One region of the Algibacter sp. Ld11 genome, then DNA from elsewhere that is predicted to be linked to it. Evidence: riboswitches for the same ligand, from Rfam matches in the RefSeq annotation. Region 1 holds a riboswitch; the other holds the start of a gene.
What was found. A riboswitch is a leader RNA that binds a small molecule or an ion and turns the genes downstream of it on or off. The one in region 1 is predicted to bind thiamine pyrophosphate.
Positions count from the first base shown of each region.

Region 1 (9,711 bases):
CAATATCAAACTTCATAACGCCATTTGGCACTTGAATTTCTGCAACATCTCCAACCGATTTACCTAGCAAACCTTTTCCAATTGGTGAGTTTACCGATATTTTTCCGGTAGCTAAATCTGCTTCACCATCGGCAACCAAAGTATAATTCATTTCCATACCATTGGTTTGATTTTTAATTTTCACCTTAGATAATACTAAAATTTTAGAGTTATCTAATTGCGATTCATCGATAACTCGAGCGCCAGCCAAAGCATCTTCCAACTTAGAAATTCTCATTTCCAACATACCTTGTGCTTCTTTAGCGGCATCGTATTCTGCATTTTCACTTAAATCGCCTTTATCTCTTGCTTCTGCAATAGCTCTAGAAGCTTTTACGCGTTCCACATCTTTTAATTGCTTAAGCTCTGCTCTTAATCTTTTTAGTCCTTCAGGTGTATAGTAAGATACTTTACTCATAACTTCATCGTTTACTTAATAAAAAAAGATTCCGAAATACGATTTAATAACAATTATTAAAGCATTCGGAATAAAAAAATCCCGTTCACACGAGATTCGAAAACAAATATACAAAATAATTAACTCAATTTGCTTTTTGTTGTAAATTGCAAATCAATTTTTCCCTTAACTATGCGATTCATATTTCTTTTAATAGCTACCTTAGTTTTAACTTCTTGTAATGATAACTCGATAGATAATCCTAACTGCCAATTTCTCCTAGACTTAAGTATAAATGAAGTTGTTAACTTAAATTTACCACAATATAGCCAACTGCAATTTGCAGGAAACTCGGTGTATTTGCCTAATGCTGGAAATGGCGGAATTATTGTAGCGAGTACTGGTGTAGATTATTATGCTTGGGATGCTGCAGACCCAAACCGCATACCTAGCGCTTGTTCTGTGTTAGTAAACTCTGGGTTAACTGCCACTAGTAGTTGTGCCGATCAAAATGAATATAGCTTAGTAACAGGGCAAGCTTTAGGCGACGGTAATTTGCCATGTACTCTACAGTTTTACAGAGTTCAGGTAAATGGCAATACTTTGCTTATTTCAAATTAACACCTTTCTAAACCTCTTGTAAGATTTAGAAAAGTGTCTAATCTATATTTTATTAAAACTTTAATGTAGCACCTATTAAAAAGTTAGATGTAGCTTGCGGATAATAGCCTGCGTAGTAACCTGTAGTTGTACCTGTTTGACTACCCGAATCGTCATAATCATAAGAACCAAAGTATCCGTTAGACACATATTTTCTATTCAATATGTTGTTTGCCAATGCAGACAAAGTAATTGACTTAAATATCTTATTCGTTTTAATAAGGTAGTTTACACTAATATCGTTTACAAAATAATCGCTAAGAACAGAATCTTCATTATCAATATTCCCCATATATTGCTTGCCAACAAACTTACTTAAAAGTGATAGTTGCAAATTTTCTATAGGAGAAAAGTTAATAGCACTACCCACAACAACTTCAGGTGAAAACGAAATATTCGTACTCCCTAAATCGACCACTTCACCATTTATAGACGAATTAAAGTTTTTGTTTTTATTAGTGCTCAAGGCGAAATTAGCAGCTACGCTAAACTTTTTACTAAACTGAATATTAGCATCAACTTCTAACCCTAGTCTATAACTTTTACCACTGGTTGCTCTAATAGGGCTTCCAACATCGTCAAGTTCTCCTGTTAAAACCAATTGATTTTTATAAAACATGTAGTATAAATTAGAATTTACACTTACCTTATTTTGATTAAAACGCCAACCTAACTCAATATCTCTAAGTGTTTCATTTTTGGTAACTCCAGCTTCAAAATCATCGCGATTAGGTTCTCTATTCGCCACAGCAAACGACGTGTAAAAACTACTAAACTCAGAGTTTTTATAAGTTAAACCTACTTTAGGGTTAAAGAAACTAAAACTAGCATCGGTATTAAAATCAATACGATCAGAATTTAATCCGCCTGTTTTATAATCTACAAAACGACCTTGTAAATCTAAAAAACCAATAAGTTGATCACTAAATCTAACGGTTGCCTTAGAGAACACACTAAAATCATTTTTAGTAGCATCACCATCGTAATAATGATCTCTAATATTTGCATTTGCAGCTAAATCACTACCCCAAATAACTTCTCCAAAATGATCGCCATCATAAGAACTGTATGACAATCCAGAAATCACTTCAACTATGTTATTCTTATAAGTAACATTGGCATTAACAATGTAGAAATTATTATCCAACCAACGACGCACAATTACATCAGAGTCTTCTTCTATTAAATTATTAAAATCGGCAGCAGATTCTTCAGATTTATACTGCTCAAAATACCCTTTTCCCTTAGTATAGTTTAAACCTAAGTTGGTAGACCAGTTATTATCAAAACGTTCATTCCAATGCAATTGGTAATGATCCTGCCAGTAATTATCGGTTTCATTATCATAAGTATATGGGTTTTGTCTACGATTTTCTTTAAGTTCATCGGCAGTTAAGCCATACCAAGCTTGGTAGGTACGCTCTTCATTTCCAAAAGTTAAAGCTTTTATTAAGGTGTTACCATCCTTATAAATTCCTTGTAAGAAATAAGATTTTAGATCGGTAAAAGCGCGATCTACATAACCATCGGATTTTAATTTTGAAAAACGACCAGAAATTTCAAAATGATCATTCAGCAAGCCTGTACTTAGTTTCACGGTATGCTTTCGTGTGCCAAAACTTCCAAAACTATTAGAAATTTCACCTGAAGCTTCATCAGAATACGCATCGGTTAACAAGTTTAAACTCGCTCCAAAAGCACCAGAACCATTGGTTGATGTACCAACACCACGCTGCAACTGTAAACTCTCTGTAGACGATGCAAAATCGCCTAAATTCACAAAAAATGTGCCCTGACTTTCGGGATCGTTATAAGGAATCCCATTAATAGTAACATTAACGCGTGTTCCATCGGTACCACGCACACGAATACTTGAATAACCAATACCCGCCCCAGCATCACTTGTAGTAACTACAGATGGTAAAAAGTTAATAAGCGTAGGAATATCTTGCCCTAAATTACGTTTTGCAAGTTCTTCTTTAGAAAGATTGGAGTGTGTAATTGGCGAATCGGCACTTACACGCACTGCCTTTACTAAAACCTCATCGAGGGTTTCTGTTTTAGTAGAATCTTGTTGCACAGGATTTTGTTGTGCATTAGCACACATTGATAACACTAGAAGTGCTAAAAAAAGAAAATTGTTTTTCATTACGACTATATTTATAATCGAATAAAAAGAGGTCATTATTCTTTAAAAAATTAATTAGTTTCCGAAATACTCAGACAAGCCAAGCATAACTATTTACAACATTTACATGATGTAAGATTTCCTAAACAGCATTACCTGTTCTAGGTTCAATGGGTATGATCTCAGCCGATATTAGGCACCCCTTTTTTGAGAACGCTGCAAAAGTAATTAACAATTTAGAATTAACCGTATAGAATGAAATAATTCTTTTCATTCTATATCTGGTTTACGCCTATTTGCTTTTTTGTCAGAAATGTTCTTTTTATTTTTTAATCGTTTTCTAATAACCGATTTTGGTACTTTGGTTCGAATACGTTTTTTAGGAATAACAAGCGACGCTTTAATAAGAGTAAAAAAACGTTTTATAATAAGGTCTTTATTTTTATGCTGACTTCTACTCTCGCCACATTGCATTAAAAGTACGCCGCTATTGGTTAAACGATGTTGCAGTTTAACCAACAGACGCTCTTTTTGTGTTTCAGAAAAAACCATCGAATTTACTAAATCAAAACTCAGCTCGATTTTGGAAGACACTTTATTTACATGTTGCCCGCCCGCACCAGAGCTTCTTACTGCTTTAAATTGTAATTCTTGAAATAATGCGGCCTCACTAAACATATTACCCTTGATGTTCCGGTTTTAAAAGATCGTTAACCGTTTTAACTGGGCTAAAAGTATTTAAAGGCACCTCAACAAAAACAGTGATCCAATCTGCCATACTTCCATTCCATAAACCGGGAAGTTCTAAAGCTTGAATATCGGTTCCGTTTTGTGTTTTCATGGTAATAAAAGCAGCTTCTGGATCTACATATTCTAGTAAATTGAACTTTTCGCCTTTATAATCTTTAACACCACAAACCAAATCGGTTGGATTAAAATGTGTTGCATTTTCTACAATTTTAGATTGAGAATCATTGGCAATATCTATTTGAGCAAACTCCACAATTTGTAAAGACACCTCACCATTGTAGTCTTTTACCCAAAATGGACCACCACCAGGTTCACCTTCATTTTTAACCATACCGCAAACACGAATAGGTTTATTCAACTTACTTTTTAAATAGTTTTTCTTTTCTTCGGAAGAAAAATCATCAAAATCGTCAATCAAAGATACATTCATTTTTTTTGAAACATACATTGCTATAGCAAGCAATTCTGCTTCTGAAACCTCGTCTTTATCCAATTCTTCTAAGAATTTAAACGCACGCTCTTGTACTTCAATTAAAACACCTGCAAGCATTTTTTTATACTCGGATACTTTCTTATTATTCTCGAAAACAACAATATTATCGATGTTTTTAATAAAAATAACATCACTATCTAAATCATTTAAATTTTCTAACAAAGCACCATGACCTGCTGGTCTAAATAGAATAGAACCATCGTCTTGTCTATAAATTTCATTAGTTGTTGTTAAGGCTAATGTTTCTGTTTCTTCTTTTTGATATGAAAAGGAAACATTAAACGAGGTGTTTGTTTTTTCCTCTAAAGCATTTTTAATTTTATCTAATTCTGTATTAAAATATTTATGATGCTTTTCTGAAACTGTAAAATGTAAATTTGCTTTATTGTTAGAAGAAGCGTATAAAGTAGATTCTAATAAATGCTCATGAAAAGCTGTTATAGTTCCCGTTTGATAGGTATGAAAGGGCAACAACCCTTTTGGAAAAAAACTATAATTTAATCGAGATTCATCTAGCATAGCTTTAACAAACTCTATGCAAAGTTCTCCTGTGCTTAAACTATCTACATTAGCTTTTACAGATTTAATTTCCTTTAAAACTTCATCATAAAAAGGAAACTTTCGAATGCCTTTAACAAAAGTTTCAATTAAAATATCGTTCGTACTTTCTATATAAGTTTCTATAGATTCTCTGTTTGGATCGTATTTCTTTAAAAACTGAAATAAAAACTTAAACATGCGCGTTGCTGCACCAGAAGCTGGTACAAATTTCACAATATTTAAGTCGTTTTTCCTAGCTTCGAAAAGTGCAATATACTCACGACTTTTATCGGGTGTATAACTTTCAATGCCACTACCAATATTGGCAGCTGCAATTAAATTGGAATAAGACATCCCGTTTTTTATTCGAGAAACTTGTCCTTCAACTTGTTTTTCAGTTATACCTTTATTTTTAATCTGTAAAATATCTTGTTCAGAAAACATTATTTTTTATTTAAAAGTTGATCTATATGCTTAATGGCTGTTGCAAGACGCGTTTTTTTATCGCCTTTTAACAACACATATGGTCGTTTATTAATTATTAATTCATTTTGAAAAGCATTAAACATCTCTAATCTCTCCTCTGGTTTATCTCGTAAATCGTCTGCTTCCCAAGGCGTATCAATATAAGTCAAAAAATACAAATCGTAAGTATTTTCTATAGCAAATTTTTTAAGTAAGGGATCACAGGTTTTTTTATAACATTGTTCTGAGTATACCTTAGTTTCTAACAAATCGGTATCGCAAATTAATACAGAATCTGTTTTTAACGCTAACCTATTTTCAAGAACCATTTGTCCTGCAGCTATAGGCAACAAATCTTCGGCTTCGCATGTTTTTCGTTCATTATTCCACTTATCTTGTAGATAATCACGAGCAAACTCAGGAACCCAAATGGAATTATAATAGCGCGCCAATTGTCGCGATAGTGTTGTTTTTCCAGAAGATTCTGGACCAAACAAAACAACTTTTATACAGTTTGAAGGGACTTGTCTATATTTTTCTTCCATGCTAAATAGCCATAAATGGCAATAATTGTAAATACAAAATATTGAAAACTTGTAAATGTAAAACCTTTATAAAAATATAGCGGCACCGAAATAATATCGCCTATAATCCAAAACAACCAATTTTCGATTTTCCGTTTTGCCATAAGCCACATACCAACAAAAAATATACCTGTTGTAAGTGTATCGATATACGCTACCCAACTGGTCCATTTTCCAAATGCATGGTAAACTAAATAAACAAAAACTAAGGTGGCTAAAAATATAGCTAAACTCAGTTTTTTCTCGTTAAACGTTGTTTTAGAGATTGGTGTTACTGCACTATCGTCTACTTTTCTAGTCCAAATATACCAGCCATAAACACTCATGATAAAATAATAAGCATTTATCATCATATCTCCTAAAAGTGCCCATTTGTATAATAAATACACAAAAATAACGGTACTTATCATGCCTGTAGGAAACACCCAGATTTTATTTTGTTTGGAGTACCAAACTGATAACAAACCAAAAATTATAGCAATAACTTCTAGAGCAATATCAAGCGTATCATAATCGTAGTATTGCTTGAAAAAAAATTCGAAAATACTGTCCATGCTTCTAATATTGTACTGTGTTTATTTTTTTAACGCCTCAAAAAAAAATTCGTCTTCTTCAAAAGCCGTACCGATTACAACTAAATCGGCTCCTGAAGCATATGCGTTTTCTAATTGTTTTAAATTTCTAATACCACCACCAACAATTACGGGCACTTCCACCTCTTGTTTTACTTTTGCAATAATAGCCTGAGAAACTGGAACACGCGCACCACTTCCGGCTTCCAAATAAATTAACTTCATCCCTAATAACTGCGCTGCTTTTGCGGTATCAACTATGTTATCGATAGCCCCCCTTTCCAGTGGTAATGTTTGAGTTACTTGCTGTACGGCTGTTGCTTTTCCGCTTTCAATTAAAATATAACCTGTTGAAATAACTTCTAGCGTTGTGTTTCTTAATTTAGTAACAGACTTTACATGTTTCCCTATTAAATACTCTGGGTTTCTACCAGAAATTAAAGATAAAAACAAAATGGCATCTGCTTTTTCGGTAATTTGAGTAACATCTCCCGGAAATAAAACAATAGGCAGTTGGGTGTGTTTTTTAATTTCTTCAACTAAAATATCAGTAACATCTATATCTACTATACTGCCACCTACAAAAATATGTGTAGCAATAGATCGATTTACCTTCTCTATAAAACCCGCTGTGTTTTTAACTAAAAATTTATCCGGATCGATTAAAACCGCTAGTTGCTTAGTGTTGGTTTGTATGTTTTGATAAACACCTCTCATTCTCCTATGGCATACGCACAAACAAAACCTTCAAACTCAAAAAACTGCACTAAGTAGCGATATTTCCCATCTTCATAATCTATCCAAGCCATAGTTTCTTCATCTTGCAATTCAAAAGGAATTACCAAAAAACACTGCTTAAAACTGGTACCTGGCGTTGCAAAAAGCTTGTAAAGAGATTCTTTCACACACCAAATGGTTGTTAACTTTTTTATGTAATCAGTTTGTACTGTATCTAGGTAATCAGCTTCGTAGCCAATAAATTTATGAGCAATTACTGTAATTTTATCGCGTTGCTTTTCAATATCAATCCCAATAACTTGGTCGCTAACAATTACAGCCGAAAAATTAAAAGAGTGCGTTATAGAAATCTGTCTCCCATCTTTTAAATGGGGCTTTCCATTGTTATCATAAATCAAATCGGCATCGGTATAACCAAACTCAGCCAATAATTTGCGCACACTTAAAAACCCACGCTGGTGCAATTCACTTTTCATACCAAGAACACGTTTTAAAGTCTCTGGTTTTAAAGTTACAGCAGCCATTAAATCATCGAAAGACTCCGTGATCTTCCACATTTTAACAACAGTTTGTGAATTTGGTGTTATGGTTTTATAAAGCGGCATTTAATATTCTGAATGTTATTGATTATCTTTGCACAATCTTAAGCAAATTATACGATTTCGACGAGCGAATTTAACCATTTTAACACGAATCGCAATCTTGTTTAAGTTATTAAATAAAAAAGAATATTGATATGAGCACAAAAACAATTCCTTACGTAGCTAGCAAAGTTAAAGATATTTCTCTTGCAGCATGGGGACGAAAAGAAATAGAATTAGCCGAAGCCGAAATGCCAGGTTTAATGAGTCTTCGTGAAGAATACGGTAACTCGCAACCTCTAAAAGGGGCACGTATTGCAGGATGTTTACACATGACGATACAAACAGCCGTTTTAATAGAAACGCTACAAGCTTTAGGTGCAGAAGTAACTTGGAGTTCTTGTAACATATTTTCTACACAAGATCAAGCAGCAGCTGCCATTGCAGAAGCAGGAACAGCAGTTTACGCTTGGAAAGACATGACCGAAGAAGAATTTGATTGGTGTATCGAGCAAACTCTTTTCTTTGGAGAAGATAGAAAACCTTTAAACATGATTCTTGATGATGGTGGCGATTTAACTAACATGGTTTTAGATAAATACCCAGAATTAGCAGCAGGAATTAACGGACTTTCAGAAGAAACTACAACAGGTGTTCACCGTCTTTACGAGCGCGTAAAAAACGGAACATTACCAATGCCTGCAATCAACGTTAACGATTCGGTAACAAAATCTAAATTCGATAACAAATACGGTTGTAAAGAATCTGCAGTAGATGCTATTCGTCGCGCAACAGACCTTATGCTTGCTGGTAAACGTGTAACTGTTTGTGGTTATGGTGATGTTGGTAAAGGTACCGCTGCCTCTTTTAAAGGCGCAGGGTCTATTGTAACAGTAACAGAAATCGACCCAATTTGTGCGCTTCAAGCAGCAATGGACGGTTTTGAGGTTAAAAAGCTAGAAACTGTAATTGCAAATAGCGATATCATTATTACAACAACAGGAAATAAAGATATTATCCAAGGGCGTCATTTCGAAGCTATGAAAGATAAAGTTATCGTTTGTAACATTGGGCATTTTGACAACGAAATCGATATGGCTTGGTTAAACAAAAACCACGGTAACACTAAAAACACCATTAAACCACAAGTTGACAAATATACTATCGACGGTAAAGATATCATTATCCTTGCAGAAGGTCGTTTGGTAAACTTAGGTTGTGCTACAGGTCACCCAAGTTTCGTAATGTCTAACTCATTTACAAACCAAACTCTAGCTCAAATAGAACTTTGGACAAACGCTGATGCATACGGAAACGATGTGTACATGTTACCAAAAGCTTTAGATGAAAAAGTAGCTAAATTACACCTTGCAAAAATTGGTGTAGAACTTACTGAACTTCGCGAAGATCAAGCAAGCTATATTGGTGTAACCGTAGAAGGACCATACAAACCAGAACATTACAGATACTAAAAAACTATCGTTTTTTATACTGAACGTGTTTTAGTATCTCAATAATAAATTAAATCCCAAGCAGCAATGTTTGGGATTTTTTTTTGTTTGGGCAATTTTATTTTGGCAAAAAAACCAAAATAAACCACGCTTTCCGCTATATCTTTTTCGCCACAACATTCTCGTTTACTAATTAATAAATCGCAAACACAACTCCAAGTCATACTCTACCAATATTAGGCTTGCACAAAAAAGGATGCCGCTGCAATCCCTATTGCGAAATTACCACCCAACAGCAGTAAATCAATTCGTA
Region 1 covers NZ_JBISHH010000023.1:119,484-129,194, forward strand. The annotation lists gene greA (transcription elongation factor GreA) at 1-457, opposite strand, end outside; gene ACJJV4_RS09925 (hypothetical protein) at 629-1,057, shown strand; gene ACJJV4_RS09930 (TonB-dependent receptor) at 1,110-3,245, opposite strand; TPP riboswitch at 3,347-3,438, opposite strand; gene arfB (alternative ribosome rescue aminoacyl-tRNA hydrolase ArfB) at 3,495-3,902, opposite strand; gene ACJJV4_RS09940 (DUF4301 family protein) at 3,904-5,451, opposite strand; gene ACJJV4_RS09945 (AAA family ATPase) at 5,451-6,017, opposite strand; gene pnuC (nicotinamide riboside transporter PnuC) at 5,978-6,610, opposite strand; gene ACJJV4_RS09955 (geranylgeranylglyceryl/heptaprenylglyceryl phosphate synthase) at 6,632-7,345, opposite strand; gene ACJJV4_RS09960 (4'-phosphopantetheinyl transferase family protein) at 7,342-7,971, opposite strand; gene ahcY (adenosylhomocysteinase) at 8,103-9,419, shown strand.

Region 2 (9,711 bases), on a different contig from region 1:
TTTTCTGAACATTTACTACTTCTAGGGTTTAAAACAACCTGTTTTTTGTTGGAAGAATACAATACATCTTGTCCAACGTGATCCGCACGGTGGCCACCTTTTAAAAATACATTTGTTTTAGATGCCATGTGATCAATGGTATCTGATACGTTTTTTTCAGGATAGAGAGATTGAATTTCGTTATAATTTGGCGTTATTAGATAGATTTTTGACAGTAAAACATCTAGTTTTTCCGAATTATTTGAATGAAAACAAAACTCGGAACTCGATTTTAAAATAGGGTCTAAAACTATTTTAATTTCGGGGTTTAGTGCTATTAGTCTATCTATTAAAACGGACAATGTTTCCCAGTTTTTTACAATTCCAATTTTTACATAATCAATTTCGAAACGGTTAAATAATAAATTGATTTGATTTAGCATTACATCTATGGCTGTCCAATGACAGGCTGTAAACTCTATATCGTTTTGTATGGTATTTGCCGTGCAAACCGATAATCCATAACATTTTAAAGCCTCAAAGGTTTTAATATCCGAAGTTAATCCAGCACCACTAGAGGGGTCGAAACCCGCGATAGTTAGTAAATATGGTCTGTTTTTCATCGAATAATAGTATTATAGGTTGTTGTTAATTCTATGAAGCTTTCTACTGGAGTTTTTGAGTTCCAAACACCGCCTAAAACACCTATACCTTTAAAGCCAAGTTTAAAAGTTTGGGCTACAGTATCTGGATTAATGCCTCCCATACCAACAATAAATTTATCGATATGATTAACGTCGAAACCTTTGCCTTCGTATCCTACTTTTGAAATAGAAGTAAATACGGGGCTTAAAAGGTGATAATCGAATTCGAAATTACAATCTTGTAATGTTTTTGGATCGTGAAAAGAAGAACTAATGGTTTTTCCATACATGTTTAGACTCTTAAAATATTGCCCAGGATTATCGATATGATCTATTCGCTTTTGTTCTTGAAAATGAATGCCTTTTAAATTGAATTCGTTAATTAACTCATGATGATAATGGACTACAATACGGTTGTGATATTGCGTATCTATTTGGTTTAAATAGGTAATATGTTCTTTGTAGTTTTTATCGGGTTTTCTAAAATGATAATATTCTAAGCCATTTTTAAATAACTGGTTTAGTATATTTATTTCGTTTGGAATGTCTTGTTCTGGTGCTATTAAAACGATCATTAGTTGTTTCGAGTTAGGGATTGCAGTGAAAATCCTTTTGCTTTTTTACAAAAGATTGTAACGGAAAGCCCGACCGTGCTTTTGCGAAAAAGCACGGGAACTCCCAAATTATTTGTTAAAGATACACTTCGGATCCTTTTTCTATGAATTCTTTCGATTTTTCTTCGAACCCTTTGGCAATAACTTCGTTATTTACAATGTCGTTTTCGGCGGCAAAATCACGAACTTCTTGTGAAATTTTCATGGAACAAAATTTTGGACCACACATCGAACAAAAGTGTGCAATTTTAGCACCTTCGGCAGGGAGCGTTTCGTCGTGATATTCTCGAGCACGCTCTGGATCTAGGCCTAGATTAAATTGATCTTCCCATCTAAACTCGAAACGTGCCATGCTCAAAGCATTGTCTCGGTGTTGTGAGCCCGGATGACCTTTTGCTAAATCGGCTGCATGCGCCGCTAACTTATAGGTTACTACACCAACGCGAACATCTTCTTTGTTTGGTAGGCCTAAGTGTTCTTTTGGTGTAACGTAGCAGAGCATCGCGCAACCGAACCATCCAATCATAGCGGCACCAATACCTGAGGTAATGTGGTCGTAACCAGGAGCAATATCTGTTGTTAAAGGGCCTAAAGTATAGAAAGGCGCCTCGTCGCAGACTTCAATTTGTTTCTCCATATTTTCTTTAATCATGTGCATGGGCACGTGACCAGGACCTTCTATAAAACATTGCACTTCGTGCTTGCGAGCTATTTGCGTTAACTCACCCAGAGTTTCTAATTCTGCAAACTGCGCCTCGTCGTTAGCATCGGCAACCGAGCCTGGACGCAGACCATCACCAAGTGAAAAGGCAACATCGTATTGTTTTAAAATTTCGCAAATATCTTCGAAATGCGTGTAAAGGAAACTTTCTTTATGGTGTGCTAAACACCATTTTGCCATAATGGAACCACCACGAGATACAATACCGGTAACACGTTTTGCCGTCATAGGTACGTAACGCAATAAAACGCCAGCATGTATAGTGAAATAATCGACACCTTGTTCGGCTTGTTCTATTAAAGTATCACGGAAAATTTCCCAAGTTAGATCTTCGGCAACGCCATTTACTTTTTCTAAGGCTTGATAAATTGGCACGGTACCAACGGGAACTGGTGAGTTACGCACTATCCATTCGCGGGTTTCATGAATGTTCTGCCCTGTGGATAAATCCATAATATTATCGGCTCCCCAACGGCAAGCCCAAACAGCTTTTTCTACTTCTTCTTCAATAGATGAGGTTGTGGCAGAGTTACCAATATTGGCATTAATTTTTACTAAGAAGTTTCTACCTAAAATCATAGGTTCGGCTTCTGGATGATTAATGTTAGAAGGGATTACTGCACGACCTCTTGCAACTTCAGAACGTACAAATTCTGGAGTGATTTTATCTGGAATTGACGCTCCAAAATGCTCGCCTTTATGTTGTTTTCTTATCTCGGTCATTTCATCGATTCGCTGGTTTTCACGAATGGCGATGTATTCCATTTCTGGAGTGATAATGCCTTTTTTAGCATAATGAAGTTGCGTTACGTTTTGTCCATTTTTGGCACGTAACGGTTTTTTTAGAAGCGAAAATCTCATGTGATCTAAGCTTTTATCGTTTAAACGTTCATTACAATATTTTGAAGAAAAACCATCGAGTTGCTCTACATCACCACGTTCTAGAATCCAATTTTCACGAATACGTTCTATACCACTGTGAACATCGATAGTTTTATTTGGATCGGTGTATGGGCCAGAGGTATCGTAAACGGTTACAGGTTCGTTTGGTGTTTTATTTTTAGTCATCGAATCTGTAGTGTCGCTTAAAGAAATCTCACGCATGGCTACTTTAATTTGCGGATGAATTTTTCCTTTTACGTAAATTTTCTTTGAATTAGGGAATGGATGTCTTGTAATTCCGTTTTGTTTTGGTGCCGTGTCTTTTTTCTTCATGATTATTTATTTGATAGCTTGCAACTGTTAATAAATTATGTTTTAATTCCGTGTAAATATATCTGTAGAGGTTGGTTCTAACCGCCTTGAGTGGCTTTTATAATTAGTACTTGGTCGCCATCATTGAGCGTTGTAGTATGCCAATCGGTTTTAGAAATAATGTTTTGGTTTACGGCAAGCGCAATGCCGTTAGTGGGGATTTCTAACTTTTTTAGAATATGCTCGAGAGCATCCTCTTTATGAAATTGATGTGGTGTGCTGTTTACTTTTATGCTTATCATATAAAAATAGTTTGTGTGGACTAATTAAGTTTAGTCAACCATTTTTGTAAACAATAAAAGTTATTGGAATTTGAAAAAAGGCAGTGCGGACACTGTTAACTTTTCCCTCCGTTGGTATTAACCAAATCAGGTTCTAAGGATATTTCTCAAACTAATTATTAAAATAATTAATTACTCCTAAAGTCTACTCTACAAATATATGTAAAACAATGACAGATTATACTACAAAGATTGAGATTGTTTTATTTCATTTTGTAAGTTAGATATAATACGAGTAAATGTATTATCATTATTTGTTTTAAAAACCTTTTTTAAGTGTAATCCATTTTTATCTATATATTTAATGGAAATAGTATGCGATACGTCTAAAAATGATTTGGAATTAAAGGAGATGGATTTAATTATTTTAGAATTTGATAAGAACGATTTTATATTATTGTTAGAGAAATTCCTTTGATATTTGATTTCTACGGTGTTGTTTATTATTGAAAAATTTTGAATATAAAGATCCGTTTTGAAGTAATGCACAATGAAAACTACAGTAAGAATGATTAAAAAAAAGATACTAAAGAATACCAAATCTTTACTTTTGCCAATGTAAAAAAAAGTATAAAATAGCGTTATTAATAATGGTGATAAAAATTTATCCTTTAAAATATAAGTGTTCATCTTTTTTATACAGATTATCACTTCTTAATATGTTCTACTAATTCCAATTGATCAATACTCACATTAGTTGTAAAAATGCCATAATTAACAACGGCTTTATTTTTTTCGATTTTATCTACAGTTCCAACAGCTCGGCCATCTTCCATACGTACACGATCTCCTAAACGGATAATAGCTTTTGGTTTTGGAACTTCAACAGCTTTTTGTTTCGCTTCTTTTTTCTTCTCGCGAATCACTTCAACCTTCTTTTCAACTTCTTTTTTTACTTGAATTTCTTTCGCCTTTACTTTCTTTTTCTCTTTAACAGTTACGCGTTTGCGTTTAGAATTTTCTATTTGAACTACTTTAAACAATTCGCCCATCAATTCTTTTTTCTGCTTGTTGTTAAAGAATTTTTCAGCAATATCGTTTACTTTTTGTCCTAAGTATATAAGGCGCTGGTTGCTATCGTAAAGTTCTTGATAACTTTCTAGCTTTTTCTGTATTTTGGTGTTTATTTCTTCTAGTTTATCGGCTTCTTCACCCTTTTTCTTTTCATTCTCTTTTAGAGATTGTCCTGTTTTTTCGAGTTTAGAACGTTCTTTTTGGAGTTTCGCGATAGTAGCATCGAAACGGACTTTACTGCGCTCAATTTTCTTTTTTGCACGATTTATTAAACTATATGGAATACCGTTTTTCTGTGCGACTTCAAAAGTAAAACTACTTCCTGCTTGTCCGATTACAAGTTTATAAAGTGGTTCGAGTGTGCGCTCATCAAACAACATGTTTGCGTTTAACATGTGCGGCATTTCGTTTGCTAAAATTTTTAAATTGGAATAGTGTGTAGTGATTATTCCAAAAGCTTCACGATGATAAAATTCTTCTAAAAAGGTTTCTGCTAGAGCGCCACCAAGCTCTGGATCACTTCCGGTTCCAAATTCATCTATTAAAAAAAGCGTGTTTTTGTTGCACTTCTTCAGGAAATAATTCATTTGTTTTAAGCGATAACTGTAGGTGCTTAAATGGTTTTCTATAGATTGGTTATCTCCAATGTCACTTAAAATTCTATCAAATAATGTTACTGTACTTCTCTCGTGTACAGGAATAAGCATACCACTTTGAAGCATTACTTGTAGTAAGCCTACCGTTTTTAGAGTAATACTTTTACCCCCGGCGTTTGGGCCTGAAATAACGATAATTCTGCTTTCTTTTTCTAAAGATATACTTTGGGGAAACGTTTTTTCGTTCTTCGCCAAGTTGTTTAAATAGAGTAGAGGGTGGTATGCGTCTCGTAAATTCATACTGCGGTCTTCGGTAAATTCTGGAAGTATGGCATTCATTGAATTCGCGTATTTCGCTTTGGCCGAAATGACATCAATATCAATTAGAAAGGATTGATAATCTTCTAAAAGTGGTAAAAACGGACGTATAAAATCGGTAACTTCTTTTAATATACGAATTACTTCTTCGTGTTCTTCGTATTCTAAGTTATTGAGTTCTCTTGAGTATTGCAGTGTGGTTTCTGGTTCAATATATACTATACTTCCTGTTTTGCTGCCGCCCATAATAGCACCTTTTACTTTTCGGCGATACATGGCTTTTACTGCTAGTACACGTTTATTATCGACTACAGATTCTCGAATATCGTCTAAATATTCTAAACCATGATAGGTATTTAGTGCAGAGCTAAAGCTTGCATTTATTTTTCCTTTTATTTGGTTAATAGATTGGCGCAGACCAAGTAATGTGCTAGATGCATTATCTTTTATATCTCCAAAACGGTCTACAATAGCGTCGACTTTATCAATTAATACTTTAGTAACTTCAATATGCGATGCAAAAGTGTTTAAATGTATATAGTATTCCTGAAACTTTTTTAAAAAAACAACTATCGCGTTTACAGAAATAGACATGGAAACAATTTTCTTTAATCCGTGTACTTCTAAATAGGTGTTTTCTATGCGTAATAATTTCAATTCTTTCATAATAGTATCGAAACCATGATTGGGTATGCGATTATCATTATGGAAAGATGATAAGTATTCGTTTGTTAGTAGTAAGGCATTTTGAAGATCTTCCTTCGTTCTGTAAGGTGTAATTTCTAGTGCTTTTTGGTTACCTAATGGCGTTACACAAAGTTCGCTTACTTGCTGTAAAACCGTTTGAAACTCTAAATCTTGTAATGTTTTTTCGTGAATGTGTATCATTCGAAGTATAATGGGGTGTTTTAGCTAATAATATGAGTGCTAATTTACATATTCTAATTGAGAATTGTGCTCCTACTATATATGGGTATAAAATTAATAGGTTAAACTGTAATATTTGTAGTAAAATTCTTGTTGAATTTCGTAAATTAGCTAGTAGATATTTCTTTTTTAGAAAAAGTAGATGAAAATACACATGATATGAGCGTATTTTGAATTTTTCGTATTTATTGATTATCAGGGCTTTTAGCGTTTAAAGATGCATTTCGTCGATAAAACAGGGTCAATAAAGTGTAAAAAAATGCATTTCATCGATAAAATGTATCTTTTCATGGTTTAATTGTTGTATTTTTGATGAAAGTTTAGAAGCATTGTTTGCTGTTTCACGCTTAAAATTTAATTATTATGAAAAAATTTACTTTAGAACTACTTTTATTTTTGTTTTTAATGGGAAGCGCCTTTGCGCAGCAAGAAAAAGGTATTATAGGTGTTAATAATTGGTTAGATAATTGGACGGAGTTTAAACCAAACCAAACAGATTATAGAGAGCCAAACAAAATATTAACAGGAAACATTAGCGAAAATACAACGCTAAATAAAAGAGATACGTATTTATTGGTTGGGAGTGTTTTTGTTACCAATAAAGCAGTTCTTACTATTGAGCCAGGAACGGTAATTATTGGTGACTACGATTCTAAAGCATCTCTTACCATTACTAAAGGTGCTGTAATCATGGCCGATGGCTTAGAAACAGACCCTATAGTTTTTACATCAAATAGAAGTGTAAAACGTGCTGGAGACTGGGGTGGTATTACCATTCTTGGTGATGCGCCAAGTAATAAATTTGGTAACGGTTCTGTAGCTACTTTTTATTCAGACCTAAATCAAAGTGATTATGCTTTTACAAACTTTGGAGGTGATGATACTGAAAGTTGTTCTGGTGTTTTAAGATTTGTGCGTATTGAGTATGCCGGTAAACGTATTAAAGGAGCTGGATATTTAAATGGGCTTCTATTAGCAGGTGTAGGTAGTCAAACGGTTTTTGATAATATTATGCTAAGTTATTCTGCTGGTGATGCTGTTGAAGTATGGGGAGGTAATGTTGCTTTAGATAAAATAGTATCATACAGAACGAGTAGTAACGATTTTAAATTTAATTATGGTGCACAATGTAAACTGTCTAATTCATTAGCCATCAGGTCTCCATATATTTCTAGTAGTGAAGGGTCTAGGTGTTTTCAAGTATTAGGTTTTGATGATATTTCTGAGGTAGATTTTTCTAAACCAGGAACATTTGTAAGCGCTCAAAATATTACTATGCTTAATGATAGTGAGAATTTAGAAAATGATATTCAAAAAGGTTTAGTCAGTGAAGCCGTATATGTTGGACAAAGTGCTTCGTTAAATATGGAGAAGGGTGTTATTTCTGGTTTTAATCCAGCAGTAATTTTACAAGATAAGATTAATATTAATCAAGAAAATTTAGATAAAATTAAATTTAGCAATATGTATTTCAATAATTGTAACGGAAATATTTTTGTTGAGCATAATTCTAATAATGAAGATTTAGAAAACTGGTACGGAAATTCAGCTTTTTACAATGTTTATTCTAAAAGTCATAATGCCGAAACTTTTATTGATATAAGAAACGAACGCAGACCTGATTACCGATTACAAATTAATAAAATTATAGCATCGCATGATGTTGGTACTGACTAATATATAGCAAACTAAATAAAAAATTGAACTAATAAAATAGTCGGTTTTTATTTTAGGTTTAAAGCTATAGTAAATTAAGAGAGATTGAATATGATGTGAAATTGTTAATTTTTTAAGATTCTTGTAGTAAAGAATAATAACAAGTAATATAAAATGAAAAATTTAAGTGTTTTTGTGTTTTTTGTTTTGAGTGTTACCACTATAGTACGTGCTCAAATTGTTATAAGTAAACCAAACTTAGGTTTTTCTCAAGCTTGTGCAAGCCCTTCATTTAATAGCTACCATGCTACATTTACGTTTTCTCCTGAAAATGGTATAGATGCTTCAAACCAGTTTATTATAGAACTTTCTGATGAGAATGGCGATTTTACAAATGCATCTAATATTTATATTTCAGATGCCGGAAGTGTAATCACATCGCCCGCAACACTAGAGTTTTCTTTGCCTACTACAACTTCGGGTGAAGGTTATAAAATTAAAATTAAAAGTACCTCTCCAGTTGCTTCAAGCACAGCTTCTAATACGTTTGCTGCATATTATAAAATTCAAGATTCTCCATTTTCAATCAATAATTTAATTGAAACAGGATCGTATTGTTCAGGCGGAAGTTATTTGTTAACTATTGATAATCCTGGAGATTCCTCAAACGATTCACCTTTAAAATACCCATCGCTTACTTACAATTGGTATAGAGAAACTAGTCCAACAACATCCGTATTTGTTGCTTCTGGAAGTACTTTAGCTGTAGATACGGCAGGTATTTATTTTGTGGAAACTAATTACGGTACTTGTACTTCAAATTCATTTTCAAATCGCGTTACTGTTGGCGAAATTATGTCTAACAACGCTACATTCGAAATAAATTCAAGTATAGATATTCCATATTGCGCTACGGATGGCCCAACGACTTTAAGTGCCATTAACGGTAATGCTTACCAGTGGTATTTAGATGGAACGGAAATTATGGGAGCAACGAGCCAAATGTATACTACTAACGTAGAAGGTACATATTCTGTAAATGTAGATTTAGGAAATTGCTCAACAAGTGCTTCCATAGATATTATAAATACAAACTTTACGGCAAGTATTGATGTGCCGGAGTTCAATAGTATTGAACCAGAAGAAACTTTACTTGTTACGGTAACCACAACAGCCTTAGATCCGGAATTTAAATGGTATCTAAATGAAGCGCTTATAGTTGGGGCTGGTAATGATAATTATGAAGCTACCCAATCTGGAAATTATAAGGTTGAGGTGATCCAAACATCTGGCTGTGTTTCAACTAAAACCTTTTTGTTTGAAGTTGATAAGGCTATCGATTTATTTCCAGACGTAGCATTAATTCCAAATATTATTAGCCCAAACAATGATGGAGAAAATGATACTTGGATTATTCCAACAGATTATGTGAGCGGCACAAATACAGAAGTAGTAATATTTAACGCACAAGGCAAGGTTGTTTTTAAAACTGATGATTATCAAAACAATTGGCCACAAGATCAATTAAACTTTACAAGTGTAAATCCTGTGTATTATTACATCATTACAACATCTACTAGCGAAAAGCGAAAGGGATCAATAACGGTTATAAAATAGTGAAAAAGAGCATCCTACATATCATCGTTTTTTTATGTTTAATTACACAACTCCATTCCCAAGAGAATGGTGTTGTTGCGTTTACACTAC
Region 2 covers NZ_JBISHH010000022.1:19,415-29,125, forward strand. The annotation lists gene ACJJV4_RS08230 (hydroxymethylpyrimidine/phosphomethylpyrimidine kinase) at 1-602, opposite strand, end outside; gene ACJJV4_RS08235 (thiamine phosphate synthase) at 599-1,198, opposite strand; gene thiC (phosphomethylpyrimidine synthase ThiC) at 1,314-3,173, opposite strand; gene thiS (sulfur carrier protein ThiS) at 3,251-3,454, opposite strand; TPP riboswitch at 3,541-3,643, opposite strand; gene ACJJV4_RS08250 (endonuclease MutS2) at 4,141-6,309, opposite strand; gene ACJJV4_RS08255 (hypothetical protein) at 6,712-8,025, shown strand; gene ACJJV4_RS08260 (gliding motility-associated C-terminal domain-containing protein) at 8,179-9,621, shown strand; gene ACJJV4_RS08265 (PorP/SprF family type IX secretion system membrane protein) at 9,621-9,711, shown strand, end outside.
Region 2: linked by a shared signal. The riboswitch ahead of thiS (sulfur carrier protein ThiS) and the one ahead of ACJJV4_RS09930 (TonB-dependent receptor) in region 1 are both predicted to bind thiamine pyrophosphate.